Regions from separate parts of the Devosia albogilva genome, predicted to be linked through region 2. Evidence: predicted binding sites of a transcription regulator. Region 2 holds the regulator's gene; each other region holds the start of a gene.

Region 1 (9,876 bases), 200 kb from region 2:
TGTCGAGAAATTCGAGACCGGTCAGCGCCTCATGCGGGGCAGGGACCACGCGGGCGCCGTTCAGGCGGCGGGCGATCGCCTGATACATGGTGTCGATCATCAGCGTCGACTTGCCGCCGCCGGACACGCCGGTGATGGCAACGAACAGGCCGAGTGGCACGTCGACCGAGACGTTCTTGAGGTTATTGCCGGTGGCGCCCTTCACCGTGAGCGCCTTGCCTTTCTTGGGCTGGCGGCGCTCGGCCGGAACGGGAATGCCCATGCGGCCGGACAGATACTTGCCGGTCAGTGAATCCGGGTGCTCGAGGATCTGCTGCGGGGTGCCCTCGGCGACGATGTGGCCACCATGGACCCCGGCGCCCGGGCCGATATCGACCACGTAGTCGGCGGTGAGGATGGCGTCCTCGTCATGCTCGACCACGATCACGGTGTTGCCGAGGTCGCGCAGCCGGCGCAGTGTGTCGAGCAGGCGGGCATTGTCTCGCTGGTGCAAGCCGATGGACGGCTCGTCCAGCACGTAGAGCACGCCGGTGAGGCCGGAGCCGATCTGCGAGGCGAGGCGGATGCGCTGGGACTCGCCGCCCGATAGCGTGCCGGAGTTGCGCGCCATGGTGAGATAGTCGAGGCCGACGTCGATCAGGAACATCAGGCGCTCGCGGATCTCCTTGAGGATGCGCTCGCCGATCAGCTTCTGGTTCTCGGTAAAGGTCTTCGGCAGCTCCTCGAACCACTGGTAGGCGGCCCGGATGGACTTCTCGGTGACCTGGCCGACATGGAGGCCATCGAGCTTCACGGCCAGCGCTTCGGGCTTCAGCCGGTAGCCGCCACAGGCGACGCAAGGCTTGGCCGACATATAGCGCTCGATCTCCTCGCGCATGCCGGCGCTCTCGGTTTCCCGGTAGCGGCGCTCGAGGTTGCCGATCACGCCCTCGAAGGGCTTGGAGGTCTTGTACTGGCGCAAACCGTCGTCATAGACGAAGTTGATCGCGGTTTTCCCGGTGCCGAAGAGGACCGCGTGCTGCACTTCGAAGGGCAGTTCGTTCCAGGCAGTGCCGGTCGAGGCGCCGAAGTGCTTCGCCACGGCGCTGAGGGTCTGCTGGTAGTAGGGCGCGCTGGTCTTGCTCCAGGGCAGGATGGCGCCGTCGCGGAGCGACATGGTCGGATCGGGCACGACCTGGTCCGGGTCGATCTTCTGCTCGGTGCCGATGCCGTCACACACAGGGCAGGCGCCGAAGGGATTGTTGAACGAGAACAGCCGCGGCTCGATCTCGGGAATGGTGAAGCCCGAAACCGGGCAGGCGAACTTTTCCGAGAAAGTGATCTGGCGGGCGGTCCCGTCCTCGTTCTTCTCGTCGGCGAACTCGATGATGGCGATGCCTTCGGCGAGCTTCAGCGCCGTCTCGAAGCTCTCGGCGAGGCGGCCGGAGATGTCGGGTCCGACCACGACGCGGTCGACCACCACTTCGATGTCGTGCTTGAACTTCTTGTCGAGGGCAGGGGCGTCCTCGATCTCGTGGTACTCGCCGTCGATCTTCACGCGCTGGAAGCCCTTGCGCATGAGGTCGTTGAGCTCGCGCTTGTACTCGCCCTTGCGGCCGCGGGCGATGGGCGCGAGCAGGTAGAGGCGCGTGCCTTCGGGCAGGTCCACGGTCCGGTCGACCATCTGCGACACCGTCTGCGACTCGATCGGCAGGCCGGTGGCGGGAGAATAGGGCACGCCGACGCGGGCGTAGAGCAGGCGCAGATAATCGTAGATCTCGGTGACGGTGCCGACGGTCGAACGCGGATTGCGCGAGGTGGTCTTCTGCTCGATGGAGATGGCCGGCGAGAGGCCCTCGATGTGCTCGACATCGGGCTTCTGCATCATCTCGAGGAACTGGCGCGCATAGGCGGAGAGCGACTCCACATAGCGGCGCTGCCCTTCGGCATAGATGGTGTCGAAGGCGAGGGACGACTTGCCGGAGCCGGATAGGCCCGTCATGACGATCAGCGAGTCACGGGGCAGCTTGAGATCGATGCCTTTGAGATTGTGCTCGCGGGCGCCGCGGACGACGATTTCACGGTTCAAGCTGGACTGGGCAGGCATCATCGGGTCCGCAATTGGCTCTTCGCTCCGATGCCGAGTGAGAAGCACCGCGCGACAGGCGTGTCGTATCGAGTAGGGAAACGCAGAGATAAGCTCCGCGGTCTCCCGGCGCAAGCATGGTACCGGTGCGAACGCGGTTCGTTCCGGTCACAGCCGCGTGCCTGGAACATAGTGCGAACAGACCGGAGTCGGTCAAGAGCCAAGCGGACCGCCATCGCTCTGTCCAAGCACTCGTGCCGAGGACGGCTTCTCACTGCGGCAGTGCTGCTGACAATGCCTGTCAGCAGGGGCAGGACTTGACTGGGCTTGCGTGAGAACATAATGTGAACAAAGGCAAGCGTTGGACCTGTTCAAAAGCCCAGTTTGGCCGCGCCACGGCCAGAAAGACGCTGTAGAACGGATCTGACGGAAGCGCCCCGCCAGATGGCGCGGGCTGAATTGCGAGAGGTGAAGCCATGGCAGGCAGCGTCAACAAGGTGATTTTGGTCGGCAATCTCGGCAACGACCCGGAAGTGCGCAACCTGCCGAGCGGCGGCAAGGTGGTGAACCTGTCGGTTGCCACCTCCGAGCGCTGGAAGGACCGCAACACCGGCGAGCAGCGCGAGAAGACCGAGTGGCACCGTGTGGTGATCTTCTCGGAAGGCCTGGCGCGGGTCGCCGAGCAGTATCTGCGCAAGGGTTCCAAGGTGTATATCGAGGGCCAGTTGCAGACGCGGAAGTGGCAGGACCAGTCCGGTCAGGACAAGTACTCCACCGAAGTGGTGCTGCAGAACTTCAACTCCTCCATGGTGCTGCTCGACGGACGCGGCGAGGGCGCCGGTGAAGGCGGCGGCTATGGTGGTGGCGGCGACGGCGGTTTCCGCGGCGTGCGCGACCAGGGTGGTGGCGGCGGTCGCCGCCCGGCCGCCAATGCCCCGGCCTTCGAGCCCGGCGGCATGGACGACGACATCCCGTTCTGAGGGTTGTTGGAAAGGGCCGCGTTGCGGCCCTTTTCTTTTGGTTCCCCGCCAGGCCTTTGGCGATAGGTGCGGGGTGGGGCTTCGCGCACTCCTCATCCCATCGACCTCATGGTGAGCTTGTCGAACCAAGAGGTCGCGGCCACGGTGCTAACGACCTCGTCCTTCGACAGGCTCAGGATGAGCAACCATTAGCTATGGGGTCCAGGGTTGGCCTCGTTGCAGAACGGTGTTGGCGAAGATGACGAGTTTTCGAGCGCAGGCGACGAGGGCGAGCTTGTGGGGTTTGCCAGCGGCAGTAAGGCGGGCATAGAGCGCCATGAGTTGGCGGTTCCATCGATAGGCGGCAGGCAGGGCCGCGGCGTAGAGAGCCTGCCGGGGGCGGGCACGGCCGCCGGCGATGTGGCGCCGCCCGTGATGCTTGCCGCTGTCGTGGTCGAACGGTGCCAACCCGATCAGGGCAGCGGCCTGTTCACGGCTGATGCTGCCCAGTTCCGGCATGGCGATCAGCAAGGCCAAGGCGGTCGGTATGCCGATGCCGGGGACGGAGAGCAGCAGATCGAGCCGCCGCCCGAGAGCCTTGTCGGCCCGCACCGCCCGTTCCAGCCGGCGCCGTTCGTCGCGCAGGCGGGCCTTGAGTGCGGCAATGTCAGCGGCAACCAGGCTGGCAAGACGGGTATCGTGCAGATGCTCGAGCCGGGTCTTGAGCCGGGCGATGTCCTGGACCAGCTGGTCGATGAAGACCAGATGCTCGTTCAAGGCCGACAGGGCCGGATCAACTGCGGCCCGATTCGTCTCGAACAGGGCGGTGAAGGCGGCGATGACCCGGGCATCCAGCCGGTCGTTCTTGGCGCGCTGCAACCGCATGCGGGCAAACAGGCGTACCTGCAGCGGCTGGTGCAGGATCACCTTGAACCCGGCCTCCCGCAAAGCCGCGACCACGCCACGTTCGTAGCCGCCGCTGGCTTCGATGCCGACCCGATCGACACCGGCCTTGAGCAACCACTCCGCCGCCGCTTGCCATCCGGCCGCGTCATTGTTCACCCGCAGCCATCCCTCGCCGGGCGTCACCGCCAGATCAAGAGCTGCCTTGCCGGTATCGATCCCGGCCACAAATGTGCTAGAATGGCTCATCTTCCTCGTCCCGTCCTTGCAATGCGAACCCTGGGTTCAATCAACCATGCGGGCCCGATGAAGACTGACGGCAACGATCCCGCTCATCCTCAGACAAAGGTGCACACCACCAGTCTGGGTCTACCTCGATCCGATGCCGCCGCCGCGGCCTGGTGTCGAACAGGCCGCGGCACCCCCACATTCGCACATCCCGCTAATACAAGGTCTACGAGATTGCAGCGAACATAGCCCTGGACGCGCTCAGGCGGCAACGCCGCGGTACTTGGCGAACTTCTCCTTAGCTGCTTCCTGACGCGCCAATGTCGCCAGTTCAGCCGTCACGACCCGGCGACCGACCGGCCAGAAAGAAATCCCCGCGAGCTTGAACGCCTGCAGACCAAAGGGGATGCCGATCAAGGTGAGGCAACACAAGACTCCGCCAAGCAGATAGGCCAGGAACAACACCCAGCCGAAGGTGCAAGCCCAGACGACATTGACGATAAAACCGATCGTTCCGGTAACTGCGGTCGTTGCCGATACGCTTTTGCCATCAAGGTCCCGGATATGTACGACTTCACGACCAAATGGCCATGCGGACAACGAGGCCATCTGGAGAGCTGCAATGGTCAAGGGTATGCCGACGATTGACAGTGCGAACACTGCTGCCCCGAGCAGCCAAATCAGGGCGATATACCAACCACCCAAGACAAACCAGATCACATTTCCAGCAAAGCGCATTTCACCCCCTCATTTGCCCTGCTGCGATACTGATCCTGAACTTTGAACAATTGCCAAGATAGTAGTAGTAGTGAGTGCAAAAACGCAAAAGGGCGGCCGCGGCCGCCCTTTGTCTTCGTCGCTCGAGGTGAACCTCAGCGGCTGAACGGGACTTCGGCGTGGAGGCTGTCGCCGCTTTCGACGTAGACGACGTCGAAGGTGACGTCGATCGCGTTGCCGTTGAGATTGATTTGGGCGCTGATGTTGAGGTCCTTGCCTTCTTCATCCTGGTCGCGCTCGCGCAGGTTGAAGATCAGCCCGTTGCCGCGCTTCTGGCCGACGGCGATGCCGGTGAAGGTGGCGTTGGAGGTCATGGCAGCCTCGTAGCGGCGCGAGGCCTCGACATAGGCGATGGTACCGGCGATCGAGAGCTGCGTCCCGGCAAGGGTGCAGCGGCCGTTGTAGTTGACCTTGTCCTGATTGCCCTGGGTCAGGTTGAGGCGGCAGACCACCGTCTCACGGTTGGCGCCGACCAGGACGCCGCGGCCGCGCCACTCGCCGATATAGGATTGAATCAGCGCCACCTCGGCGGGGCCGGCAAAAGCGGGCGCCGCAGAGCCGCCAGCCAACATCAGACCGACAAGCGCGGCAGCCCGCGTCAGGCGTCGGAAAAGGGTCATCGGAAAAGGCCTCCAGTCCAAATCATGCCCCCCGGCAGATCCGTGCCGGAAACCGGTAGCAGAAACCGCGTGTAGCGCCGCCTTCTTCGCCACAATGTGAATGGCAGCAGTGCCTTGCGTCTCTGCAGAATCACTCGCTTCATCTTGTAAGGGGCGGCGATGTTGCGCCGCAAGCAGCAGCCTCACGTGGGAAGCTCCCGCGCGCCATCGGTGCCGCCCTCGCCGGTGGCGGTGTCGCCCGTGGGATCGTCCGGTGTCGGGGCGTGGTCGGCGGTGCGTACGCGGATCTTGCCCAGCGGCGCGAAGAACTTGCCGCCGGCAGCCAGGAGCGCCGGCAGGATGAACAGGTCGCCGATGACCGCGAAGCCCAGGGTGGAGACGAACAGGGTTCCGAACAGCGCCACCTGCGGGAGTTCGGAGAAGGTGACGATGATCACCCCCGAGCACAGGATGATGGTGGTGGCGACGATGGCGCCGCCGATGCGCTCGAGCGTGTGCTTCACCGCCTCGAGATGCGGGCGGCCTTCCTCGCGGCGCGAATGCAGGTAGTGGGAGAGGAAATGAACCGTGTCGTCGACGGCGATGCCAAAGGCGATGGTGAGCGCGATAACGGTGGTCAGTTGCAGTCCGGCACCGGTGAACCAGAGCCAGCCGATGGTGCCGAGCACCGGGAACAGGTTGGGAATGGCCGAGGCCACCGCCACCCGGTAGGACTGGAAGGCGAAGCCGATCAGCGCGATGTTGACCAGCACCGACAGGGTGAGGTCCATCTGCAGCCCCCAGACGATGTCGTCGGTGGCGAAGGTGGTGAGGATGCGGAAACCGCCCACTTCGGCATCGGGGATGCCGGCGGCCGCGAGGTCGGCTTCCAGGTCGCTCACCAGGCGCTTGAGCGCGTCGGACTCGACGATTGTCGGCATGAAGCCGGTGATCAGGGCCTGCGAGCCGTCATCGGTGACGAAGCGCTTGCGCATGAACGGCCCGACAGCCTCGAACACCTCCTCGCGGGTGAACCCGGCATCGGTGTAGTTGGTCATGCTGGCGGCGGAGATGACCTTGTTCTCGCCGAGATAGGATTCGAGCACCTCGTGGACGGTGCGGATCTTCTCGAAGTCCTGCGGGCCGACATTGGGATCCATCTCGACGAGCGGCACCCGGACATAGAGCGGGGCCACCCCGCCGACGCCGCTGTCGATCTGCTCGGCGGCGGTGAGGGCGGTGGAGTCCTTGGCGACGAAATCCTCGAAGGAGAAGTGCGGCTTGATCAGCCCATAGGGGATGAACAGCAGGATGGTGACGACGATGGCCGCGATCGACAGCGGCCGGCCGAAGCGGCTGGCGAGGAACCAGCTCAGCGGCAGGGGCGCGGTCAGCACCAGGCTCGAGCGCTTCGGCGCCTTGAAGCCCATGCGCACTGCGAATTTCAGCAGCAGCGGCAGGAAGGTCATCAGGCAGACGAACAGGAGGAAGGTGCCGATGGCGCCGGCAGCCGAGAACTCGCGCACGCCCTGGCCGGGGGTCAGCGCCAGCGAGGCGAAGCTGACGAAGGTGGTGAGCATGGTCAGCGCCGCGGCGGGGCCGACGAGCTTCACGGTGGCGTCGACGGCCTTGTTGGGCTCCATGCCGTCGCGCCAATAGGCGAGCCAGTTGAAGACGAAGAACATCGACTCCGCGAAGGAGATCACCAGCACCAGGGTGGTGACGATGATGGTGAGGAAGCTGAACGAGCCGAACAGCAGCAGGATCATGCCCATCGACCACATCACGGCGAGGAACGGCGTGGCGGCGACGATCAGTGCGCCCCAGAAGGAGCGAAGGGCGAAGAGGGCGATGATGGCGCCGAGCCCGAAACCCCAGACGGTGAATTTCACCTGGTCGTCGACGGCGGCGTTGAGCATCTCCGAGGTCCAGACCGGCGGGCCGGTGATCTCGATGGAGACGTCGTCGGTCTGGAACGGGGCGATGGTGTCGCGCAGGCTGGCGATCATCGCCTTGGCGCCCTGTTCGCGCACGATTTCCTGATTGGGGAACATGATCAGCACCACGCCGGTGAGGTCCGGGGTGATGAGATTGCGCATCATCGGGTCGTTCTGCTGCAGATCGGTGAGCGCCAGCGCCACCTCGGCGAAGTCCTGCATGCCCTCGGGAACGGCGGGCACGGAGCCGCCGTCTTCGGTCGGCTTGCGCAGGGTGAAGGGCGACATGGTGCCGACGGCGAACTCGTTGAGCTCGAGCTCGAAGGCGAGTTCGCGGATCTGCTCCAGCACCACCGGGTCGGTCAGGCGCGGGGAGCTGACGAGGACGTAGATGTCGTTCTCGAAGGTGCCGAAGGTTTCCGACAGGTGCTCGTAGGCGTCGTAATACTGGCCGGAATGGGCATAGACGCGCAGCAGGTCGCCATCGACATTGGCGCGCGGGATCTGCGTAAAGCAGAGGATGCTGAACAGGAGAACGAGGATCGCCACCAGGCGCGGGAAGCGCAAGGTGGTGAGGCCGATATGTTCGAGGCCGAAGCCGATCGAGCGGTCATGGAGGAAGTGCGCCCACAGGCGCTTGACGATAGACCCCTCAGCCACTCTGCCCCGACTCCCCCGGCGTGCCGACAAATGCCGCGGGTTCTACGGGTTTGTGGGACCTGCGTCCAGTGGTCGCAGGTGCGAAGCCGCCGGACGCGTGGTCGGAGGTGGAGCCCTCAGCCCCTGAGGCGTTCGGCGTTGGCGCGGAGGAAGTCGGCGAGGGACTCGGGTTTGCGGCCGGTGAAGCGCTCGACGGTGTCGGTGACGATGTCGTGGTGACCGGCGGCGGCGTCGAGATCGAAGGCGACCAGCAGTTGCGCCATGAAGGGCGGCAGGCCGGCGGCCTTCATGCCTTCGAGCAGTTGGTCGCCACTGAGCCCAATGCGCTGGATCGGTTTGCCAGAGATCCCGGAGAGGAGCCGGGCGACGTCCTCCAAGGCCACAGGGGCAGGGCCGGTGACGTCGAGGATTTCCTTGGCGGAGGCGGTGAGCAGGGCACCGGCGGCGGTGCGGGCTGCATCGGCGCGGGTGACGTAGTTGCGGCCGCGGCCGCCGGTGGCGTCGAACATCTGGCCGGTGGCGAGGGCAGGGGCGGCGGCGTCGAGGGTGACGTCGGCGTAGATGTGGTTGCGCAGGAAGGTGAAGTCGAGGCCGGAGGCGGCGATGGCGACCTCGGTCCAGTAGTGGTCGGCAATGCCGCCGGCGCTCTCGTTGGGCCGCGGATTGGGGGCGGAAGTATAGACGATGTGCTGGACGCCGGCTTCCTTCGCTGCCGCCACGGCGCGGGCCTGGTGCTCGCGGCGGTTGGGCGCAACGGTGCTGACCAGCAGCATGCGGTCGACGCCAGCCAGGGAAGCGGCGAGATCGGGGGCGTCGAAATCGACACGGCGGACTTCGGCACCCCTGGCAGCGAGCTCAGACAGGGCAGCTGTGTCGCGGGTGCCGGCGATGACGCGGGTGGCGCCGCGGGCGAGCAGCTCCTCGACGGCAATGCGCCCGAGATGCCCACCGGCGCCGGTTACCAGCAGGGTCTGGTTGCTGAAGTCAGTCATGATGTTCTCCTGTCGTGCCACTCTTGCTGCACATGCCGCGAGAGAGTAGGTCTCCAATGGAGAGTGCTACTAGCGACCACCAAGCGGGCGCGAAAGGAGGCACTTTCTCTCTCTCAGGTCACCCGGAGGTAACCCGATGTTCGGACCGAATGATCAGGCCGCAGAGTTCGTGGAGCGCTGGAATGCGGCACCAACCGACACCACCGAAGTCTGCCCGGTCCGCCAGGTGCTCGACAAGGTTGGCGAGAAGTGGAGCGTGCTGCTGGTGATGACGCTGGCGAGCGGCCCCCGTCGCTTCAACGAGTTGCGCCGCCAGGTACCGGACATTTCGCAGAAGATGCTGACCCAGACCCTGCGGGACCTGCAGCGCTTCGGCCTCGTCAGCCGCACGGTGTTCGACACCAACCCGCCATCGGTGGAATACCGGCTAACCGAACTCGGCCAGTCGATGATCGTCCCGCTGGGGCACCTGATCCGCTGGGCGAGCGAGAACTATGGCGAGATCGCCACTGCGCGGGCGGCGTTCGACCGAGCTGCCTGAGCTCGGAGGTCAGCGCGACTCCCTCGTTCTGAGGTCCAGAGCGGCGAGACAAAGGTCGAAAACGGTGGCAGCGGCGGCACGACGTTCGGCGAAGGCCAGGCCGTTCAGGGCACCCGACATCATACGGACGACGATTTCGACCATCTCCACGGTGGCATCACTGCGGATGACTCCGGCGGAGCGTGCCGTCGTGGTCAGTTGTTCGAGGTGGGCGA
Region 2 (9,876 bases):
GGTGGTCTTCGACGGGCCAGAAGACTACCACGCTCGCATCGATGATCCCTCGCTCGACATCGACGAATACACCATGCTGTTCATGCGCGGCGCCGGCCCGATCGGCTATCCCGGTGCGGCCGAGGTGGTGAACATGCGGCCGCCCGACTACCTGATCAAGAAGGGCGTCCACTCGCTGCCGTGCATCGGCGACGGGCGCCAGTCGGGCACCTCCGGCTCACCCTCCATTCTCAACGCTTCTCCGGAAGCGGCGGCCGGTGGCAACCTCGCGATCCTCAAGACCGGCGACCGGGTGCGCATCGACCTCAACAAGGGCGAGGCCAACATCCTGATCTCCGACGCCGAGATCCAGCAGCGCCGCGCCAACCTCGAGGCCGAGGGCGGCTACAAGTTCCCGAAGCACCAGACCCCGTGGCAGGAAATCCAGCGCGGCCTCGTCGACCAGCTCGGCAGCGGCGCCGTGCTGAAGCCGGCGGTGAACTACCAGCGCATCGCCCAGACCAACGGCGTCCCGCGCGACAACCACTGACGGCGCGCCAGCACCTGTGGGCCGGTCCCGATCATCGGGGCCGGCTTTTTTGATTCGAAGCGGCTCTGGCGAGGCACTGCCTCGAGAGAGTTGCGCAGACAGAGTGAGGATCGTGCCTCGCCAGAGCGACAGGGGTCCTGTTTCGCTTGCCTGCCCAGAGACCATTCCTGGTCGCTCAGCCGACTGACCGATCCGCCAGGGCGCCGCAGCACTGATGGAGCGGCTTGAATGGGCGGTGCAGCACCATTCAGTGCAGCCGTGTTCCCGGACTTTCCCTTGGGATTCCACGGCAAGACAAGCGAGGTTCGGATCGGGCGACCCCGATCCACCTGCCACCGCATCCCGACCACTCGTCATGACCGCGCTTCAGGATGCGACGGCGAGAGCATAGGGCACGAGTGAGGGGGCGGGGATAAACGGGATAGATTCAGGGCGGCTCACAGAGCCGGGGGCAAGCAGGACACGAGCTGACGCTTGCCAAACGATTTCGATTTCACTTCCGCGGCCAACCTCAACGGAGGCACCGGCAGAGGCTTCACGCCGCTTCGTGTCGATGGTGGATTTCGCGCAAGGCGCGCACGAAGATCTCGTGCCATTCCGGCCCTGGCTCTTTTCCAAGGGTCCACCAGCCGAACCGGAACAAATGGCCGCAATCGTCGGCGGTGAAGAAGTCGAACCGGTCTGGAACGCCGCTGATGGATACCGGTACGAAATGCCAGATCTGCCCATCGGCGAGCGCTGCACTCGTCCACTGTGGACCGGCTCCCGGATCGGCAAGTAGCCCGGCTTCTTCGGTCAGCTCCCGCAAAGCGCCAGCTAGGGGAGTCTCACCGGGCTCGAGCGTCCCCTTGACCAGTTGCATGCCCGCAAGCGCATGACGGAAGACCAGGATCTCCCGCTTCGCTCCGGCCAGGCGCAACACCACCTGGCAAACCTTCTGCGTCTGCTGCTAGGCCACGGGGTCCTAATACTTGCGCATCAGTCCGACGAGACGACCCTGCACCTTCACCCGATCGGGCGGAAAGATGCGGGTTTCGTAGGCCGGATTGGCCGCTTCCAGGGCGATGGTCTGGCCCTTGCGGCGCAGTCGCTTGAGGGTGGCTTCCTCGTCATCGACCAGGGCGACGACGATCTCGCCGGTCGAGGCGCTCTCCTGCTTGCGGATCAGCACGGTGTCGCCGTCGAAGATGCCCGCGTCGATCATCGAGTCGCCGCGGACTTCGAGGGCGAAGTGCTCGCCCGCGCCCAACATCTCGGGCGGCACGGCGATGGTGTGCGAGTGGGTCTGGATGGCTTCGATCGGCGTACCGGCAGCGATACGGCCCATCACTGGTACGGACACCGGGCGGGCATAGTCCTCGCCGCGCGCCGGTGGCGCCGCTACCTTGCCGAGATTGCCTTCGATCACCGCCGGCTCGAACCGCGCCTTGCGCCCGCCCAGGGTCGGGTTCATCGAGTCCGGCAGCTTGATCACTTCCAGTGCCCGCGCCCGATTGGGAAGACGCCGGATGAAGCCACGCTCTTCGAGGGCCGTGATCAGGCGATGAATGCCGGATTTGGAAGCGAGATCGAGCGCGTCCTTCATCTCGTCGAAGGAGGGCGGGATGCCACTCTCCTTCATCCGCTCATGGATGAACATCAGCAGTTCGTGTTGCTTGCGCGTGAGCATTCTGGCCCTTTCGGCGAGAATCGGAACATAGACGGAACGACTATAAGTGTTCCGCCTATGTTCTGCAATAGAGCCGCATGCAGAACTAGAAACCTGAGATCGGGATGGCCTCTACTAAGGCTCCTGCGGCACGGCCCGGATCGTTCTCCGGCTGAACGATCAACATGTCGGCCGCAACCATGGACGAGGTGTGGCCACTATCGGTCTCAAGGATGGGCAATACTTGCGAACCCGCCTCCGTCCGGACCAAGCGCGCCCGCATGAAGTGCCGGCGTGCCGTGTTTGCTGGCGTGGGAGCTGCGAGGGGTAACCGCCAGGTTTCCGGTTCGGTGGCTCCCAGCCAGCGGCGCAGGGCAGGGCGGATGAACACCAGCGCCGTCACCATCGCCGACACGGGATTGCCCGGCAGCCCGAATATCAGGGTCTTGCCGCGGATGCCGAACATCAGCGGCTTGCCCGGCCGCATGTTGATCCGCCAGAAGTCGAGCGTAACGCCTAGCTCCTTCAGCACATCCTGCACCAGGTCATGCTCGCCGACGCTGGCGCCGCCGGTGGTCACCAGCAGGTCCGGCTGGTCGGCTAGGATCGCGGCGAGTCGCGATGTCAGCTCCTGGCGGTCGTCCGGGGCGATGCCGTGGTCGATCACCCGCTCGGCATAGGGCGAGAGCAGCGGCAGCAGTCCGGCGCTGTTGGAGGCAACGATCTGGTCCGGTCCGAGCGGGCTGCCCGGCGGCACCAGCTCGTCCCCGGTGGCGAGCAGGGCAACGGACGGCCGGCGGGCCACGGACACCGTTCCGGCATTCGCCGCAGCCGCAACCGTCAGTTGCAGCGGCCCAAGCAGCGTGCCCGGTGCGAGCAGTTCGTTACCGACCGCGAAGTCATTGCCCCGTAGGCGTACGCTGTGGCCACGGCGTATGGGCGCGGTGAACCGCACCAGGTCACCCTCGCGGACGGCCTCTTCCTGCATGATCACGGTATCTGCGCCGGCCGGCACGGGTGCTCCGGTAAAGATGCGCACCGCCTCGCCGGCACCCAGCGTGCCCTCGAAGCCGGCGCCCGCCTGCGACATGCCGATCACGCGCAACGCCGCACCATTCGCAGCATCAGCGGCGCGGAGGGCATATCCGTCCATGGCCGAGGCGTCGAATGGCGGTTGGTCGTGGCTTGCACTCACCGGAGCCGCCAGCACCCGACCGGCCGCCTCGGACAGCGGCACCGTCTCCGCCGTGACGGGCGGCACGCGGGCCAGGATAGCCGCCATCGCGTCTTCGACTGGCTTGAGGCTCACGGCGTCCGCCGGTAATCGCCCGACTTGCCACCGGATTTCTCCGCCAGCCGCAGGTCGGTGATGGTCATGGCACGGTCCATGGCCTTGCCCATGTCATAGAGCGTCAGCGCGGCGACGCTTGCCGCAGTCAGGGCTTCCATCTCCACCCCGGTCTGGCCGGTGGTTTCCGCCCCGGCCGTCACATGCAGGCCGGAACCGTCAACCAGCGGGTCGATATCGATCGTGACCTTGCTGAGCGCGAGCGGATGGCAGAGCGGGATCAGTTCCGATGTCTTCTTGGCGGCCATGATCCCGGCGATGCGGGCCGTCGCCAGCGCGTCGCCCTTGTTACCGCTGCCTTCCACCAGTGCGGTGATGGTCTCCCTGGTGGCGAGCACCGTGGCTTCGGCCACCGCCCGGCGACGCGTAACCGCCTTGTCACCGATGTCGACCATGTGTGCCTGGCCGCGGGCGTCGAGATGGGTGAGGCCGCTCGCCATCAGTCGGCCGCGACCGGCGCGCCCATCAGCAATGCCCGGGTGGCGGCCACTACGTCCTGCTGCCGCATCAGGCTCTCGCCGACGAGGAAGGTGCCGATACCTGCCTCCCGCTCGAGCTTCACCAGGTGCTGGTGGTCGACGATGCCGCTCTCGCTGACCAGCATCCGGCCCTCCGGCACGCCGACGGCGAGCTTGATGGAGGTATCGAGCGTGGTTTCGAAGGTCCTGAGATTGCGGTTGTTGATGCCGATGAACTCCGCGTCGAGCGCCAGTGCCCGGTCCAGTTCCAACTGGTCGTGCACTTCCACCAGCGCGTCCATGCCCCATTCCTCGGCCGCATCGAGCAGGTATCGCGCAGTGTCGTCGCCAACCGCAGCGAGGATGATCAGGATGCAGTCTGCCCCCCAGGCCCGCGCTTCGGCCACCTGGTAGGTCTCGAACAGGAAGTCCTTGCGCAGCACCGGCAACTGCGTCGCCGCTCGGGCTTCGATCAAATAGCTCGGCGATCCCTGGAAACTCGGGCGGTCGGTCAGCACTGACAGGCAGGCGGCGCCCGCCATTTCGTAGGCGCGGGCGATTGCTGCCGGATCGAAATCCGGTCGGATCAAGCCCTTTGACGGGCTTGCCTTCTTGACCTCGGCAATCAGGGCATAGTTCCCGCTCACCCGCTTAGCCTTGAGTGCCTTGAGGAAGCCACGCGGGGGCGTCTGGTCGTGCGCCTGGGCGACGACTTCGGCCCAGGGCCGCATGGCCTTGGCCGCTGCGATTTCCTCGCGCTTGTAGAGTTCGATCTGCTTGAGGATATCGGTCATTCCGCTCGTCCGTTGGATACCGCCACCAGGCGGGCGAGTGTGGCCTTGGCTTTGCCGCTGTCGATCATCCCGCGCGCCAGGGCAATGCCGTCTTCGATGCTCTCCACCTTGTCGGCGACGAACAGGGCGGCGCCGGCGTTGAGCAGCACGGTGTCACGATAGGCGCCCGGCGCTCCGTCGAGCAAGGCATTGATTGCCGCAGCATTCTCCATCGGATCGCCGCCGAGCAGGTCCTTGGGGTCCGTCAGCCTCAGCCCGACCTGCTCCGGATGCAGTTCGAAACTGCGCAGATCCCCGTTCATGATCTGCGCCACGAAGTTGGGGCCGGAGGTCGACAGCTCATCGAGCCCCTCGCTCGAATGGACCACCCACGCCTTGATGGCGCGGTTGGCCAGGAGCGCTGCGGCGACGGGCTCCACCCATTGCTGCGAATAGACGCCAAGCAGGTAGCGCCGCACGCCCGCCGGATTTGCCTGCGGTCCCAGCAGGTTGAACAGCGTGCGCACGCCCATTTCGGTGCGCGCCGGCCCCACATGCCGCATGGCCGGGTGATGGTGTGGCGCGAACATGAAGGCGATGCCCGCCTGCGCGATGGTGTCGCCGATCTCCGCCGGAGTGAGGTCCAGTTTCACCCCGAGCGCCTCCAGCGCCTGCGACGAGCCCGAACGAGACGACAGCGCCTTGTTGCCGTGCTTGGCCACCGGCACGCCGGTCGCTGCCACCACGATCGCCGTCGCCGTGGAGATGTTGAGGCTGCCGACCCCGTCGCCGCCGGTGCCGACGATGTCGATGGCATTCTCCGGCGCGGTGACCGGCACCATCTGCTCGCGCAGGATCGATACGGCAGCGGCGATCTCGCCCACCGTCTCGCCCTTGATCCGCATGCCCATCAGAAAGGCGCCGATCTGGGCGGGGGTTGCCTCGCCGGCCATGATGCTGCGCATCACGCTGCGCATTTCTTCGCCGGTGAGGTCGCGCCGATCGGCGACCTTGTGCAGCGCCTGCTTGATGTCCATCACGCCGCCTCCCGCTTGCCGTTGAACTCCTTGGCGAGGTTCAGGAAATTCTGCAAGAGCGCATGGCCGTTCTCGCTGGCGATGCTCTCCGGGTGGAACTGCACCCCGTGAACCGGCAGCGTCTTGTGCTGCATGCCCATGATCAGGCCGTCCTCGGTGCGAGCGGTGACCTCCAGCGTCTCCGGCAGCGTCTCTGCCCTGACGATCAGCGAGTGGTAGCGTGTCGCCTCGAAGCCGGCGTTCAGCCCGCGGAAGATGCCCTTGGCTGTGTGCTCGATGCGGCTGGTCTTCCCGTGCACCAGGTGCGGCGCCCGGATCACTTCGCCGCCGAGCGCCTGGCCCATGGCCTGGTGGCCCAGGCACACGCCCAGCATCGGAATCTCGCCTTTGAACCGGTCGATCACGGCGAGGCACACCCCCGCTTCGTTGGGCGTGCATGGCCCGGGCGACAGGACAATGGCCTCAGGGGCCATCTCAGCAATTTCGTCCGGCGTGATTTTGTTGTTGCGGCGCACGGTGATGTCGGCGCCGAGTTCGCCCAGAAAGTGGACGAGATTGTAGGTGAAGCTGTCGTAATTATCGATGACGAGGGTCTTGGTCATTTGGAGCCTGCCTCAAACAGAATGGATCTGGCGGTTGGTCAGAACCAGCTCCGCCATCGCCCCACCAACCGCGTGCCCCCACGCACTCCCCATGCCGAAAAGCTGCTCACTGCCCGATCCTCGCTTCGCCGGCATAGCGTAGCGCTTCTTCGGCCGCCGTGAACAGGGCCCGCGCCTTGTTCTCGCATTCCATCTGCTCGAGCTCGGGCTGGCTGTCGGCGACGATGCCGGCGCCGGCCTGCACATAGAGCTTGCCGTTCTTGACGATGCCGGTGCGCAAGACGATGCAGGTGTCCATCGTCCCGTCTGCGCCGAAATAGCCCACGCAGCCGCCGTAGATGCCGCGGCGGGAGGTCTCGAGCTCGTCGATGATCTCCATCGCCCGCACCTTCGGCGCGCCCGACACGGTGCCCGCGGGAAAGCCTGCTGCCAGCGCATCGACGAAGTCGTATTGCGGGTCCAGTTCGCCCACCACGTTCGAGACGATGTGCATCACGTGCGAATAGTATTCGAGGAAGAACTTGTCGGTGACCTTCACCGAACCGATCTTCGCCACCCGGCCGACGTCATTGCGGCCGAGGTCGAGCAGCATCAGATGTTCCGCCAGTTCCTTCGGGTCGCTCAGCAGCTCCGCCGCCAGTTCCTGGTCGCGCGTCGGGGTGGAGCCGCGTTTCCGGGTGCCGGCGATCGGTCGAATCGTGACTTGCCCGTTCTGCACCCGTACGAGGATTTCGGGGCTCGACCCCGCGACGGCGAAATCGCCGAAGTCGAGGAAGTACATGTAGGGGCTGGGGTTGGTCCGGCGCAGGGCGCGGTACAACGCCGTCGGGGGCAGGCTGAACTCGGCCTCGAAGCGCTGGCTCAGAACCACCTGGAAGATGTCGCCGGCGGCGATGTACTCCTTGGCCCGCGCCACCATGCCGAAATAGGCCTCGCGGCTGGTATTGCTGGTGACGGCCAGCGTCTCGAGGTCGGGCAGGGCAGGGGCGGCCGGCAACGACTGGTTCAGTCGCGCCACGGCCTCGTCCATGCGCGCCTCTGCTGCTTCATAGGCCTGCCGAGCGGTGACGCCGGCGCGGACATAGACCGGGGCGGTGATATAGAGTTCGTCCTTGACCGTGTCGAAGATCGCCAGCAGCGACGGCCGGATCAGCGTTGCTTCGGGAAGGCCGAGCTCGTCGGGGTTGCTGTTGGGCAGCACCTCCATGTAGCGGACCATTTCGTAGCCGAGAAAGCCATAGACGCCCGCGGATTGCGGCGGCAGGCCGGCGGGCATGTCGATCTGGCTTTCGGCCACCAGCAGCCGTAGCGCGTCGAGCGGCTTCTCCGCCAGCGGCTCGAACGCGTTCGGGTGGATCTGCGCGGAGCGGTTGATCGACGCCTCGCCATGCTCGACCTTCAGGATCACGTCCGGCAAGAGGCCGATGATCGAATAGCGTCCGCGGGTGCTTCCGTCCTGTACGGATTCGAGCAGGAAGGTGTTGCTCCGTCCGCTGGCGAGCTTGAGATAGGTGCCGATCGGCGTCTCGAGGTCGGCCACCACGCGACGCCAGACGATCTGCGATTTCCCGGCATCGTATTGCTCGGAAAAACGCGGAAAGACGTCGTCGGCCATGGTGGCTTCTTTCGAGGTGAGGGCGCTACTGCGTGGCGCCGGTGATGGCAAGCGCCTCGTTCAGCGCCTGCTGGTTGATCCGCAGCCCGGCATCGTCACGGACACCGGCGACGAACTCGCCATAGAGCCCGATCTGGGCCTCCTGGTCGAGGCCGTCGACGACCTCCTGCTCGAGCGTTGCATCGGCGGGAATGACGCTGGTGACCTGGAACACGGTCACGCTGCCATCTTCGCCCACGGCGGTGTCCACCAGGTCCGGCCCACCGGCAAACGCCGCGGAGGCGATCGTGCCGTCGATGGTGCCGTCGGAGGAACCGAAGCGGGTGAACGGCGTGCTCAGTTGCGGGAAGGTGTTGTAGCTGGCGGCAACGTCGGCCAGCGCCGTCCCGCCCTGCACCTCGGCGACGGCCTCTTCAGCCGCGTCCAGCAGGGCATTGTTGGTCCGCTCGGTCATCAGGGCAGCCGCGACGTCGTCGCGGACTTCGTCCAGCGTTTGGTCCCGCGCGGGTTCGATGGCGTTCAGTTCGAAATAGACATTGGTGTTGCCGGCCATCGGCACGGCCGCCGTCAGATCGCCCTGCTCCGCCGCAAAGATGGCCTGCGCCAGACGGGTGCGGTCCTCGGGGTTGATGCCGGGGATGATCTCCAGCTCGCTGCCGCCGGCGGTGACGCCCGCTTCGTAGAGGTCGAGCCCAAAGCGCTCGGCGATCTCGGTCAGCGGCCGGAATGCGGCACGCAGTTCTTCCACCTGATCCTGGATATCGGCGATTTCGTTGCGCGCCTCGGCAAGCGCGAGCCGCTCCTCGATCTCGGCCCGCGCTTCTTCGAGCGATGGGGTACCGCCCGGCTCGATGGCCGATACATGCACGGCGCGGCGGCCGGCGACGCCCTCGATGACGGTAAACTGACCTTGTTCCAGGCCCAAGGCTGCCTCGGCCAGGGCAGGGTCCGTGACCTGGCTCTGGGCCAGCGTGCCCAGCGAGGTGGGTGTCAGGCCTGCCTCGGCAACAAGCTGCTCGAACGGTGTGCCGGCGGTCAGGCCAGCCTCGAAGGCAGTGGCCTGGTCGGCATTCAGCACCACCTGCTCGATGGTGCGGCGCTCCGGCTGGGTCAGGCTGTCGCGGGTGCGCTCATACTCGGCGGCGATCGCCTCGTCAGAGATGGTCTTGCTGGCAGCCAACGTGGTTGGCGACAGCACCAGCATCTGCGTCTGGCGGGTTTCGACGGTGCGGAACTCGGCCTGGTGCTCCGCGAGGTAGGCAGCGAGTTCTTCCTCAGTTGGCTCCGGCGGGCTCGGCAGGCTGGTGGCGTTCAACACGAAATATTCGATCGTGCGCTGGTCGTTCACATAGGCATTGATCAGCTCGGTGCCGGCCGCCGGCAGGCCGGCTTCGCCGAACAGGCTCAATACCAGTTGCTGGCGGCGTGCCGCTGCGGTCTGGTCTTCGAAATATTCCGCCTCGGTGATGCCGCTCGCCCGCAGCACCTGTTCGAACGAGGCCGGGTCGAACGTGCCGAGCGTGCCGCGGAAGGAGGGGTCCTCGCGGACCATCTCGGCGAGCTTTGCTTCCGAAACGCCAAGCCCGAAACGCGTCGCCAATTGGTCCAGCGCGGCGTCCTGCGCCAGTTGCTGCAGGGTCAGGGTCGGAATGCCGAAGTTCACCGCATCCTGAGGCGAAGGAACCGAGCCGATCTGCTGCGCGACGCGGTTCACCTGGCTCTGATAGGCGCGCAGGAACTCGTTGGCGGTGATGTCTTCGCTGCCGACGCGCGCGACGGTATTGCTGCCGAAGCCCAGAATGACATTGTTGATGCCGAAGCCGGCGAGGCCGATCAGCAGCAACGCGCCCATAATCCGGCCGGGCC
Region 3 (9,876 bases), 1.9 Mb from region 2:
AGGTAGCCGGCGGACTGGTGGCGATCGAGAACCATTGCTTAGTATGCTCAGTATATGTATAGTATGCTAATCATATGTCTCGGACGGGCTGGTGTCACGGGAGATGTCGGGAATGTCACTGAAGAGTTCGCCGCAACGCTATGGCCGGATGCCGGTCGTGATTCACTGGCTCTCGGCGCTGGCCGTGGTCATCATGCTGGCCACCGGGCTGACCATGGACAGCCTCGGCGACGCTGATCCGGGAGGGATACTCGTGGTGCATGTGCTGGTGGGGGCGACGCTGGCGCTGCTGACCATCCTCCGCATCGTCTGGTGGCTGGCGATCGATCGTCAGCCGGAGGCGCCGGCGGGGCTGAGCCCTGTGCAGGTGTGGAGCGCCCGCATCGTCCATCTCGGGTTGTATCTGACGCTGGTGGTGACGATAGCGTCCGGCATTGCGACGGTGGCGCTCACCGGTGCCGCCCCGGCGATCTTCGGTGGCGGACAATTGCCGGACTTTGAAGCGGTGCCGCCCTTTTTCGCCCATGCGACCGTCAGCCGGGTGCTGCTGATCCTCGCCGTCGGTCACATTGCTGCGGCGCTGTGGCACCAGTTCATTCGCCGCGATCGGCTGCTGGCGCGGATGAGCTGAGCGCCAGGCGCTCGAAGGCCGAGGGCTGCGGCGGGTTGGCCAGCGCGGCAGCAATGGCCGCCGCGCACTCTTCGGGCGACTGCAGGCTGGTGTCGACCTCGAGGTCGTAGAGGCCGGGCTGGTGCACCGCCTCCTGCCAGCGGCGGACCGGTTCGGGCACGCCCGGACCATGGGCGTAGAACCCGCCCTGGGGATCGGCATTGCGCCGCCGCATGATCTCCTTGAGCGGGCAGCGGACGCCGACGAACAGCACCGAAAAGCTGCTCATGCGACGGGCCGATGCCTCCAGAATACCGAGCGGGCGCGAATAGAAATCGTGGTGGCCGAGGTCGGCGACCACGTCGAAACCGGCGCGGGCATGGGCGGCGATGCTGTCATAAAGGGCGGCATAGAGCGCCACCACCGCCGGTTCGAGCTCGGGCCGCTCGCCGCCCGGGCGGAGGCCGATGCCTGGCAGCAGGTCCGGTGGCAGGGTGCGGTTCTGCGCGTCGACGCCGAGGTTGATCCAGCGGCCCGGAACGCCCGCCTGCACTGCGGCGGCAATGGAGGATTTGCCGGAGCGTGGCGCCCCGTTGAGCACCACGATCCGGCCGGTCACGGTCAGCCTTGCGCCTTGTGGCGCTCGATCGAGTCGAGGATCACCTTCTGGGCATCGGCGAGGTTGCCGATCCGGTCGATCTTGGCCCACTTGCCCGGCTCGAGGTCCTTGTAGTGGACGAAGAAGTGCTCGATGCGCTCGAGCTGGATCTTGGGGAAGTCCTCGATGTCGAGGATGTTGTCGTACATGCGGGTCAGCTTGGACACCGGCACGGCAATGATCTTCTCGTCCTGGCCGCCGTCGTCTTCCATGAACAACACGCCCACGGGCCGGGCCCGCACCACGGCGCCGGGCACCAGCGGACGGGAGTTCATGACGATGACGTCGAGCGGATCGCCGTCGCCGCATAGGGTGTGCGGAACGAAGCCGTAGTTCCCGGGATAGCGCATCGGGGTGTAGAGGAAGCGGTCGACGAACAGGGCGCCGGAGGCCTTGTCGATCTCGTACTTGATCGGTTCACCACCCAGAGGGACTTCGATAATGACGTTGAGGTCGTCGGGCGGGTTCTTGCCGGTCGGGATGGCGTCAATGTTCATGGGTCGTTCAGCTTCGTTCATCGAAGGGGAGGAGTGGCCCCGCTTCTGCCCACAAGGGCATTCAAAAGCAAGCCATATCGGCGCTTGGTCGCCCATGCAGGATCGGAGGACACCCGTGCGTTTCGCCCTTGTTGTTGTTGCCGCCACCCTGGCAATGAGCCCGCCTGCCGAGGCGCAGTCGGGGTTCACCAGCGCCTATACCGACCTCGATCTCACCCAGTGCCTGGTGCTCGAGGCCGATGATTTCGGCGCCAGCTGGGCTTGCCCGGGCTACAAGGGTTTTCCGCTGCTGGTGCGCGAGGGCGACCTCCGCTTCTCGCTCGCCTATGGCTTCGAGGCCGAGGCGAACAGCCAGCACGGTACCCAGACCCTGCCGCCCTTCAACCGGCTGGGCGAAAAGCTCGAATGGCGCCTTTCGAACGGGAGCGGCCGCTGGCTGCCGGTTGCGACCATCGTGCGCTACCACACCGCCGACCCGGAAACCGGCGAAGACAAGGGCCAGGTGCTGGTGGTGTCGCAGATCGCGGAGGGCAATTCCTGCCACATCGCCTATGTCGATGCGCTCGCCAATGAGGGTGCCAACGAACTGGCGCGCGAGGCGGCCGAGCAGGCCGGCGACTTCGACTGCGCCAATGACACGCCCGAGGTGATCGGAGACTTCGAAGCCTACTGAGGCTGCGGTCCGGAACGATCACGGTTTCACGCGTGTTGCCTCCGCAAAGCGGAGGCGGGCATGGCGGAAGCAACGGAACGGGCCTCAACGCGGGTCGACTGGCCCGGATATCTCCTGGGCTTCGGGCTCGGCGGGTTCTTCGACGGCATCCTGCTGCATCAGGTGCTGCAGTGGCATCATCTGCTGAGCGGCGTCGAGCAGGCGCGGCAGGATATTGGCGTGCTGATCCTCACCGACGGGCTGTTCCACGTGCTGATGTACGTGGTGACGGCCATAGGGCTGTGGCTGTTGTGGCGGGTGCGGAGCGACTTCGCGGCACCCGGCGCCGACCGGCGATTGCTGGCGGCGGCGCTGATCGGGTTCGGCTTGTGGCACATCGTAGATGGCGTGCTGTCGCATTGGGTGCTCGGCATTCATCGCATCCGCATGGATGTCGATAATCCCCTGTTCTGGGACCTGTTGTGGTTTGCCGTGTTCGGCATCGTGCCGCTGGTGGTCGGCTGGTTGCTGCGGCGGGGCGGCGGCAGGGGACCGCAAGTTGCGAGTTCCCCGTTGTCGCTGGTGCTTGCGGTTGTGGTGGCCGCGCCTCTGGCGGCACTGCCGGCACCGGGCGACGGACCGGTGATGGTGCTGTTCCGGCCGGGTGTGGCCCCGGCCGAAGCGCTGGCAGCGGTGCAGTCGGTCGGAGGCGGGTTGGTCTGGGTCGATGCGGCGCAGCAGCTCTGGGCCATCGAACTGCCGGAGGGTGCCGACGCGACGGCGCTTTACGGGCAGGGAGCGCTGCTGGTCAGCAACTCCATCCTGCCGCTCGGGTGCTTCGACTGGCTGCGGGCCTAGAGGGCCGGGTCCTCGGTCTTTTCGCCGCGGATCTGGTTGCGCAGCACGGTGCGGTCGCGGCTGGAGACGCCGATCAGTTCGGCGATGCGCCAGACCATGTTGTCCTCGAGCTCGTGGTTCTTGCGATCCGCAAAAACTACCGTCCACATCATGCGGATGATCTCGATGCGGTCTTCCATCTCGAGGCGGGTAATGCCGGAAGTGAAGCGGTAGAAATCGACTGCCTCGGCATCGCGCCGCGCCGCTTCGCGCACCAGCTTCTCCACCGCCGATTCGTCGAGACCGTAATGGTCCATCAGCGCGCCCTTGATGGTCTCGCGCTCGGCATCGGTCATGGTGCCGTCGACGGCGGCCAGATGCACCAGCAGCGCCGCCACGGCGAGCTTGGGGTCATGGAGGTCGACCGCCGCCTCGGGCTTGCCGAACAGACGGGAGATGGCCTCGAACATGGCGGTGGGCCTTTCTTCGGGGGAAACAGGCGGGCGGTGATGCGTGAGCCGGTCCAGCATTGCCGGCCCGGTGAGAGTTAGCGATCCAGCCGATTAGCTCAATGGGCAAAGCCTTTGTTTCACGCGGGTTTGAGCGGTGCTGATGCGATGTCGCCACACCGGCTGGCAGGGCGGAACGCAAAAGGGACTCGACTCCTTTCGGATTCGGAGTCACGATGTTCCTGTTTTGTTCACAAGGGTGGCGCTCATGGGCTCCACGGATCGTCAACAGCGCCTCGCGGCGCTGCGGGATACCATTGCCGATATCGAACGCCGGCCAGCGCTGCTGGAAGCGCGTTCGCGCGTCGAACTCACGCCGGGCGATTTTCCCGTGCTGGGCGGTGGCCTGCTGCAGGAGATCTTCACCGACGAGCGGCGCAATGCCGGCGCGGCGCTGGGCTTTGCCCTGGCGCAGGCGCGGGGGCTGATCGAGGCGGCACGGCCGGGAGTGATCTTTCTCCAGCTCGCCGGCGAGTCGCAGAAGCTCGGCCTGCCCTATGGGCCGGGTCTTGTCAGCTTCGGCTTCGATCCGGCGGCGCTGATCCTGGTGCGGGTGGACGACGTCAAGGAACTGCTCTGGGCCGCCGAACAGGCGCTGGGCTGCCGGGCGGTGGCAGCGGTGGTCGCCGATATCGGCGCGCCCGCCAAGATTCTCGATTTCACCGCCAGCCGGCGGCTCAGCCTCAGGGCGGCCGAGTCCGGCACCTCGGTTTTTCTGCTCCGCTACGGCACCGGGCGCGAAGCCAGTGCAGCGCATCTGCGCTGGCGGCTCGAGCCGGCGCCGAGCGCCCGCAAACCCTTTGATGACAAGGCTCCCGGTCCGGTGCGCTGGCGGGCCGAACTCGAGCGCGGGGTCCTCATCAAGCAATCGGCCGAATGGCTTCTGGGATGGTCGAAAGATGGATTGGCAGCAGTCTCTCCTGAGCGCCGGGGTGCACAGCGCATCGCCGATGCGGCGGTTTCTCGTGCTGTTCCTGCCCAACTGGGCGACGGACTACCTCAAACGGCGTGACTATCAGCTCAGGGCGCCGCTGGCGCTCTATGAGCGGATCAAGGGCGGCCTGCGCCTTGCTGCCGTCGACAGCGAGGCGGTCCGGCGTGGTCTTCATCTCGGCCAGAGCCTGGCCGATGCCAAGGCGCTGCTGCCCGAACTTACGGCCATGGAAATGGACCGGCCGCTGCTCGAGGCCGGCTTTGCCGAGTTTGCCGACTGGCACTCCAATGCCAGTCCCCTGGTGTCGGTAATGACCGATGTCAGCGGCTTCGGCGACCTCGTGCTCGATATCACCGGGGTGGCGCATCTGTTCGGCGGCGAACGGGCGATACTGCGCATGCTGCTGACGCGGCTGCGCGACCTCGGCTACACCGTGGCCGGTGCCGTTGCGCCCACCATCGGCGCGGCCTGGGCGGTGAGCCATTATGCCCGCTCGCAGGTGGTCGAACCCGCCGACATGGAGGCGGTGCTCGATGCCCTGCCGGTGGCGGCGCTTCGGCTCGATCCGTTCCAGACGGGAACGCTGGCGCAGATGGGGCTCAAGACCGTCGGGCAGTTGCGGGCCCGCGAGCGCAAGCCATTGCAGGCGCGGTTCGGCCAGTCGCTGCTGCTGCGGCTCGACCAGGCCTTCGGCCATGTCGAGGAGCGGATGACGCCGCGCCTGCCGGTGGCCGAGCGCTATGCCGAGCGGCGCTTCGCCGACCCGATCGCCTTGATGGACGACGTGCTTATGACCACGCACGACCTCGCCATTCAGCTCGGCATCCGGCTCGAGGCGGAAGGGCTGGGGGCGCAGAGCTTCCATCTGTTCCTCTACCGGGTGGACCACAAGGTGATGTCCTTGTCGGTCAATTCCGCCCGGCCCACGCGCGAGCCCGAACATATCACCCAGCTCTTTGCCCATCGGGCAGAGCGCCTGTCGGGGGAATACGATGCCGGCTTCGGCATCGACATGATCCGGCTGGCGGTGAGTTCGGTGGGCGAACTCGATGCCGTGCAGTTCGGCGCCTTTCAGGTGGAAAGCGGGGCCGAGGATCTCGATCAGCTCAATGATCGCATGGCGAGCCGGCTCGGACCGCTGGCGGTGCTGCGCACCGAGTTCGTTGCCAGCCACATTCCCGAGCGGGCGGCACGGCTCAAGCCGGCGCTGGTGGTCAGCAACGAGCGGCCGGCGGAGAACGCGGCACCGCGAACGCCGCGACCCCTGCGCCTGTTGCCGGCGCCGGAAGTGATCGCCATTGCCGCCGAAGTGCCGGACGGGTTGCCGGCGGCAATGATCTGGCGGCGCGAGCGCTACCGGCTGATCAAGGCGGCCGGCCCCGAGCGGCTGGGGGCCGAATGGTGGCGCAGCGGCCGCCGGCTCGAACTGGTGCCGCCGCCCCCGCCGCCCAGGCCCGGTGAGCCGGAGGGCGACAGGCCTTATCTTCCCCAGATCGACAAGTTCGATCCCGATGCGGAAACGCGCGACTATTATGTGGTCGAGGACGATGCCGGCCGCCGCTTCTGGGTGTTCCGGCTGGGGCTCTATGGCGGGCCGGTGCCACCGGTGTGGTACCTGCACGGGTTCTTTCCATGAGCGATGTCGTCGCCCTGCCGAAGCGGTCGCGGGTGCCGCGGGCCGAGCCGCGGGTCGCCTCCTATGCCGAACTGGTCGCCACCACCAATTTCTCGTTTCTCCATGGCGGTTCGCACCCCGAGGAAATGGTCTCGGCCGCCATGTATCTCGGGCTCAAGGCGCTGGGGGTGTGCGACCGCAACAGCTTTGCCGGGGTGGTGCGCGGCTATGTGACGGCGCGCGAACTCGCCGACAAGTTCCCGGGTTTCCGCTACCTTGTGGGAGTGCGGCTCTGCTTTGCCGACGGCACGCCCGACATCATCGCCTATCCCACCAATCGCGTCGCCTATGGACGGCTGTGCAAGCTGCTGTCGGTCGCCAACCAGCGCGGCGAGAAGGGCAAGCCGGTGCTCCGGTTCAGCGATCTGGTGGATGGCAGCCAGCCCGGCAAGATCGAGCAGGGGCCGCCGGAGAATTATGCCCAGGGGCAGTTGTTCATCCTGATGCCGGATGAAGGAAACTGGGCGCTGACGGAAAAGGCGCTGGCGCGGCTCGCGGCGGTGGCGGCAGGGCGGGTGTGGGTGGCGGGCGTGGTGCGCTTCGACGGCGACGACCGGGCCCGGCTCAACCGGGTCGATACGCTGGCCCGCCGGCACGGCGCGGCCATGATCGCCAGCAATGACGTGCTCTACCACGAGCCGGACCGGCGGATGGTCGCCGATGTGGTCACCTGCATCCGCGAGCACCTGACGCTGGACCAGGCCGGGTTCCGGCTCTCGGGCAATGCCGAGCGCCACCTCAAGCCCGCCGGCGAAATGGCGCGGCTGTTCGCCGAGCATCCCGCGGCCATCACCGAGACGCAGCGTTTCATCGAGCGGATCGGCTTTTCGCTCGACCAGTTGCGCTACAACTATCCGGAAGAAACCGTCGGCACCGGCGAAACCGCGCAGGAAACGCTGGAGCGGCTGACCTGGGAGGGGGCGGCCAGGCGCTTCCCCAACGGCATCAGCGACACGCTCAAGCGCTCGATCTGGTCCGAACTCTGTCTCATCGCCTACAAGCGCTATGCCGCCTATTTCCTGACGGTGCACGACATCGTCATGTTCGCCCGCTACGAGCGCAAGATCCTCTGCCAGGGGCGCGGCTCGGCGGCCAATTCGGCAGTCTGCTTCTGCCTCGAGATCACCGAGGTCAATCCCGAGCAGGCGACGCTGGTGTTCGGCCGCTTCATCTCCACCGAGCGCGACGAGCCGCCCGATATCGACGTCGATTTCGAGCACGAGCGGCGCGAGGAGGTGATGCAGTATGTCTACCAGAAATATGGTGGCCGCCGCACCGGGCTGACCGCCAACGTCATTTCCTACCGCTCCAAGAGCGCCATCCGCGAAACCGCCAAGGTGTTCGGCGTTTCCGAGGACACGGTCAACGCCTTCAACCAGTTGCACTGGGGCTGGGGGTCGAAGCTCGACCTGGGCGTGGTGCGCTCCATCGGGCTCAACCCGGACGATCCGGTGCTGGCGCAGATGTTCGAGGTGATCAAGGTGCTGCGCGGCTTTCCGCGCCACCTGTCGCAGCATGTGGGCGGCTTCGTCATCACCCGCGACTCGCTCGAAAGCCTGGTGCCGATCAGCAAGTCGGCAATGGACAGCCGCACCATCATCGAGTGGAACAAGGATGACATCGACGCGCTCGGCATCCTCAAGGTGGATATCCTCGCCCTCGGCATGCTGACCTGCCTGCGCCGCGCCTTCGAGCTGATGCACCTTCATTACGGGCAGGATCTGCGGCTCACCGACCTCCTGGCCGAGGAGGTGGGGGAGGGGCCGATGGACAAGGCGCGGGTCTACGCCATGATTCAGCGCGCCGACACCATCGGGGTGTTCCAGATCGAAAGCCGGGCGCAGATGTCGATGCTGCCACGGCTCAAGCCGGAACGGTTCTACGATCTAGTCATCGAAGTCGCCATCGTCCGCCCCGGCCCGATCCAGGGCAACATGGTGCATCCCTATCTGCGGCGCCGGCAGGGGCTGGAACCGGTGCATTTCCCCAGCAAGGCGCTGGAAGGGGTGCTGGGACGAACGCTCGGGGTGCCGCTGTTCCAGGAGCAGGCGATGCAGATCGCCATCGTCGGCGCCGGCTTTTCACCCGGCAAGGCCGACCAGTTGCGCCGGGCCATGGCGGCGTGGCGGCGGACCGGCAAGATCGCCCAGTTCGGCGAGGATTTCATCGGCGGCATGCTCGCCAACGGCTATACGGAAGAGTTCGCCAAGGGGAGCTTTGCCCAGATCCAGGGCTTTGCCGAATACGGCTTTCCCGAAAGCCATGCGGCGTCCTTTGCGCTCTTGGTCTATGCCTCGTGCTGGCTCAAATGCCACTATCCCGACGTCTTCGCCTGTGCGCTCTTGAACTCGCAGCCCATGGGCTTTTATGCGCCGTCGCAGATCGTGCGTGATGCGATCGAGCACGGCGTCGAGGTACGCAGCGCCGACGTGAACCTGTCCGATCTCGAATCGCTCCTCGAGACGGACGGGCACCCGGTTCGCGAGCATATCTGGCCCAAGCATGCCGAAATGGCGGGCGACATCCACTCCACCCGCGCCATCCGGCTCGGGCTCGGCATGGTGGAGGGGCTCGCCGACAACGACATCAACCGCATCGTTGCCCGTCGCGGCCCGGGTTACACCTCGGTGCGCGACCTGTGGCTCCGCACCGGCGTGCCGATCACCAGCCTTGAAAAGCTGGCCCGCGCCGATGCCTTTGCTTCGCTCGGGCTCAACCGGCGCGAGGCCCTGTGGGCGGTCAAGGGGCTGGTCGGCACCCATGGCGCCGAGACGCTGCCGCTGTTCGCCGCCTCCGGCCTGCCGGCCGCGGCCCCTCCGGAAGAGTCTGCCGGGCTGCCGCTGATGTCGCCCGGCGAAGAGGTGATCCACGACTATTCGAGCCTCACCCTGTCGCTCAAGGGTCACCCGGTGCAGTTCCTCAGGCCCATGCTCGAGGCGCGCGGCACCACGAGAGCCTGCAATCTCGGCCGGGTGACGCCCGGGCACCGCATCGAAGTCGCGGGCCTGGTGCTGGTGCGCCAGCGGCCGGGCACGGCGAGCGGGGTGATCTTTGCGACCCTTGAGGACGAGACGGGGGTCGCCAACGTCGTCATCTGGCCGAAAGTGTTCGAGGCCAACCGCAAGACGGTGCTGGCAAGCCGCATGCTGGCGGTGCGCGGGCAGTTGCAGCGCGAGGGCCTTGTGGTCCACATCATCGCCGAGGAACTGGTCGACCTCACCCCGCAACTGCTCGAGATCAGCAATGGCAAGGACTTGGGTGACGCCGTCCTCGCCCGCGCCGATGAGGGCAAAGCCGGCCCGGCCGGCAGCCAGAGTCGCGAGAGGCAGGCCGTGCGCGAGGAAGACCTGGCCCGCCGCCGCGCCTACCAGGCCCTGCCCAGCGGGCGGAACTTCCATTGAGGGCCCCGACCTCCGGAATTGTCCCTTCCGTATTAGCCCTTGGTTCACCACCCTTTTGGAAAAGCTATCGAATTCCTCCCGAACCGGCTCGTAGCAAGCCGAA

Evidence for each region. The regulator LexA, encoded in region 2, represses DNA repair genes until DNA is damaged. The targets are predictions, from matches to a motif close to TGTTCNNNNTGTGTTCNG.
Region 1: a site for LexA is predicted at 2,399-2,416, ahead of ssb (single-stranded DNA-binding protein). Genes of this name have one in related genera too.
Region 3: a site for LexA is predicted at 3,941-3,958, ahead of ACFSX5_RS07910 (ImuA family protein). Genes of this name have one in related genera too.

What each region holds. Positions count from the first base shown of each region.
Region 1 covers NZ_JBHUNP010000001.1:3,680,634-3,690,509, reverse strand. The annotation lists gene uvrA (excinuclease ABC subunit UvrA) at 1-2,086, opposite strand, end outside; gene ssb (single-stranded DNA-binding protein) at 2,542-3,045, shown strand; gene ACFSX5_RS18450 (IS110 family transposase) at 3,238-4,176, opposite strand; gene ACFSX5_RS18445 (YccF domain-containing protein) at 4,417-4,893, opposite strand; gene ACFSX5_RS18440 (hypothetical protein) at 5,028-5,552, opposite strand; gene ACFSX5_RS18435 (efflux RND transporter permease subunit) at 5,735-8,128, opposite strand; gene ACFSX5_RS18430 (NAD(P)H-binding protein) at 8,245-9,120, opposite strand; gene ACFSX5_RS18425 (winged helix-turn-helix transcriptional regulator) at 9,257-9,661, shown strand; gene ACFSX5_RS18420 (TetR/AcrR family transcriptional regulator) at 9,671-9,876, opposite strand, start outside.
Region 2 covers NZ_JBHUNP010000001.1:3,479,142-3,489,017, forward strand. The annotation lists gene ACFSX5_RS17395 (IlvD/Edd family dehydratase) at 1-529, shown strand, start outside; gene ACFSX5_RS17400 (NUDIX domain-containing protein) at 1,065-1,454, opposite strand; gene lexA (transcriptional repressor LexA) at 1,494-2,198, opposite strand; gene ACFSX5_RS17410 (molybdopterin molybdotransferase MoeA) at 2,284-3,486, opposite strand; gene moaC (cyclic pyranopterin monophosphate synthase MoaC) at 3,483-3,965, opposite strand; gene trpC (indole-3-glycerol phosphate synthase TrpC) at 3,965-4,777, opposite strand; gene trpD (anthranilate phosphoribosyltransferase) at 4,774-5,796, opposite strand; gene ACFSX5_RS17430 (anthranilate synthase component II) at 5,793-6,395, opposite strand; gene trpE (anthranilate synthase component I) at 6,502-8,010, opposite strand; gene ACFSX5_RS17440 (peptidylprolyl isomerase) at 8,036-9,876, opposite strand, start outside.
Region 3 covers NZ_JBHUNP010000001.1:1,560,152-1,570,027, reverse strand. The annotation lists gene ACFSX5_RS07945 (MarR family winged helix-turn-helix transcriptional regulator) at 1-35, opposite strand, end outside; gene ACFSX5_RS07940 (cytochrome b) at 113-631, shown strand; gene ACFSX5_RS07935 (chloramphenicol phosphotransferase CPT family protein) at 594-1,229, opposite strand; gene ppa (inorganic diphosphatase) at 1,232-1,765, opposite strand; gene ACFSX5_RS07925 (hypothetical protein) at 1,881-2,438, shown strand; gene ACFSX5_RS07920 (DUF2243 domain-containing protein) at 2,499-3,275, shown strand; gene ACFSX5_RS07915 (tellurite resistance TerB family protein) at 3,272-3,724, opposite strand; gene ACFSX5_RS07910 (ImuA family protein) at 3,972-4,775, shown strand; gene ACFSX5_RS07905 (Y-family DNA polymerase) at 4,714-6,333, shown strand; gene ACFSX5_RS07900 (error-prone DNA polymerase) at 6,330-9,773, shown strand.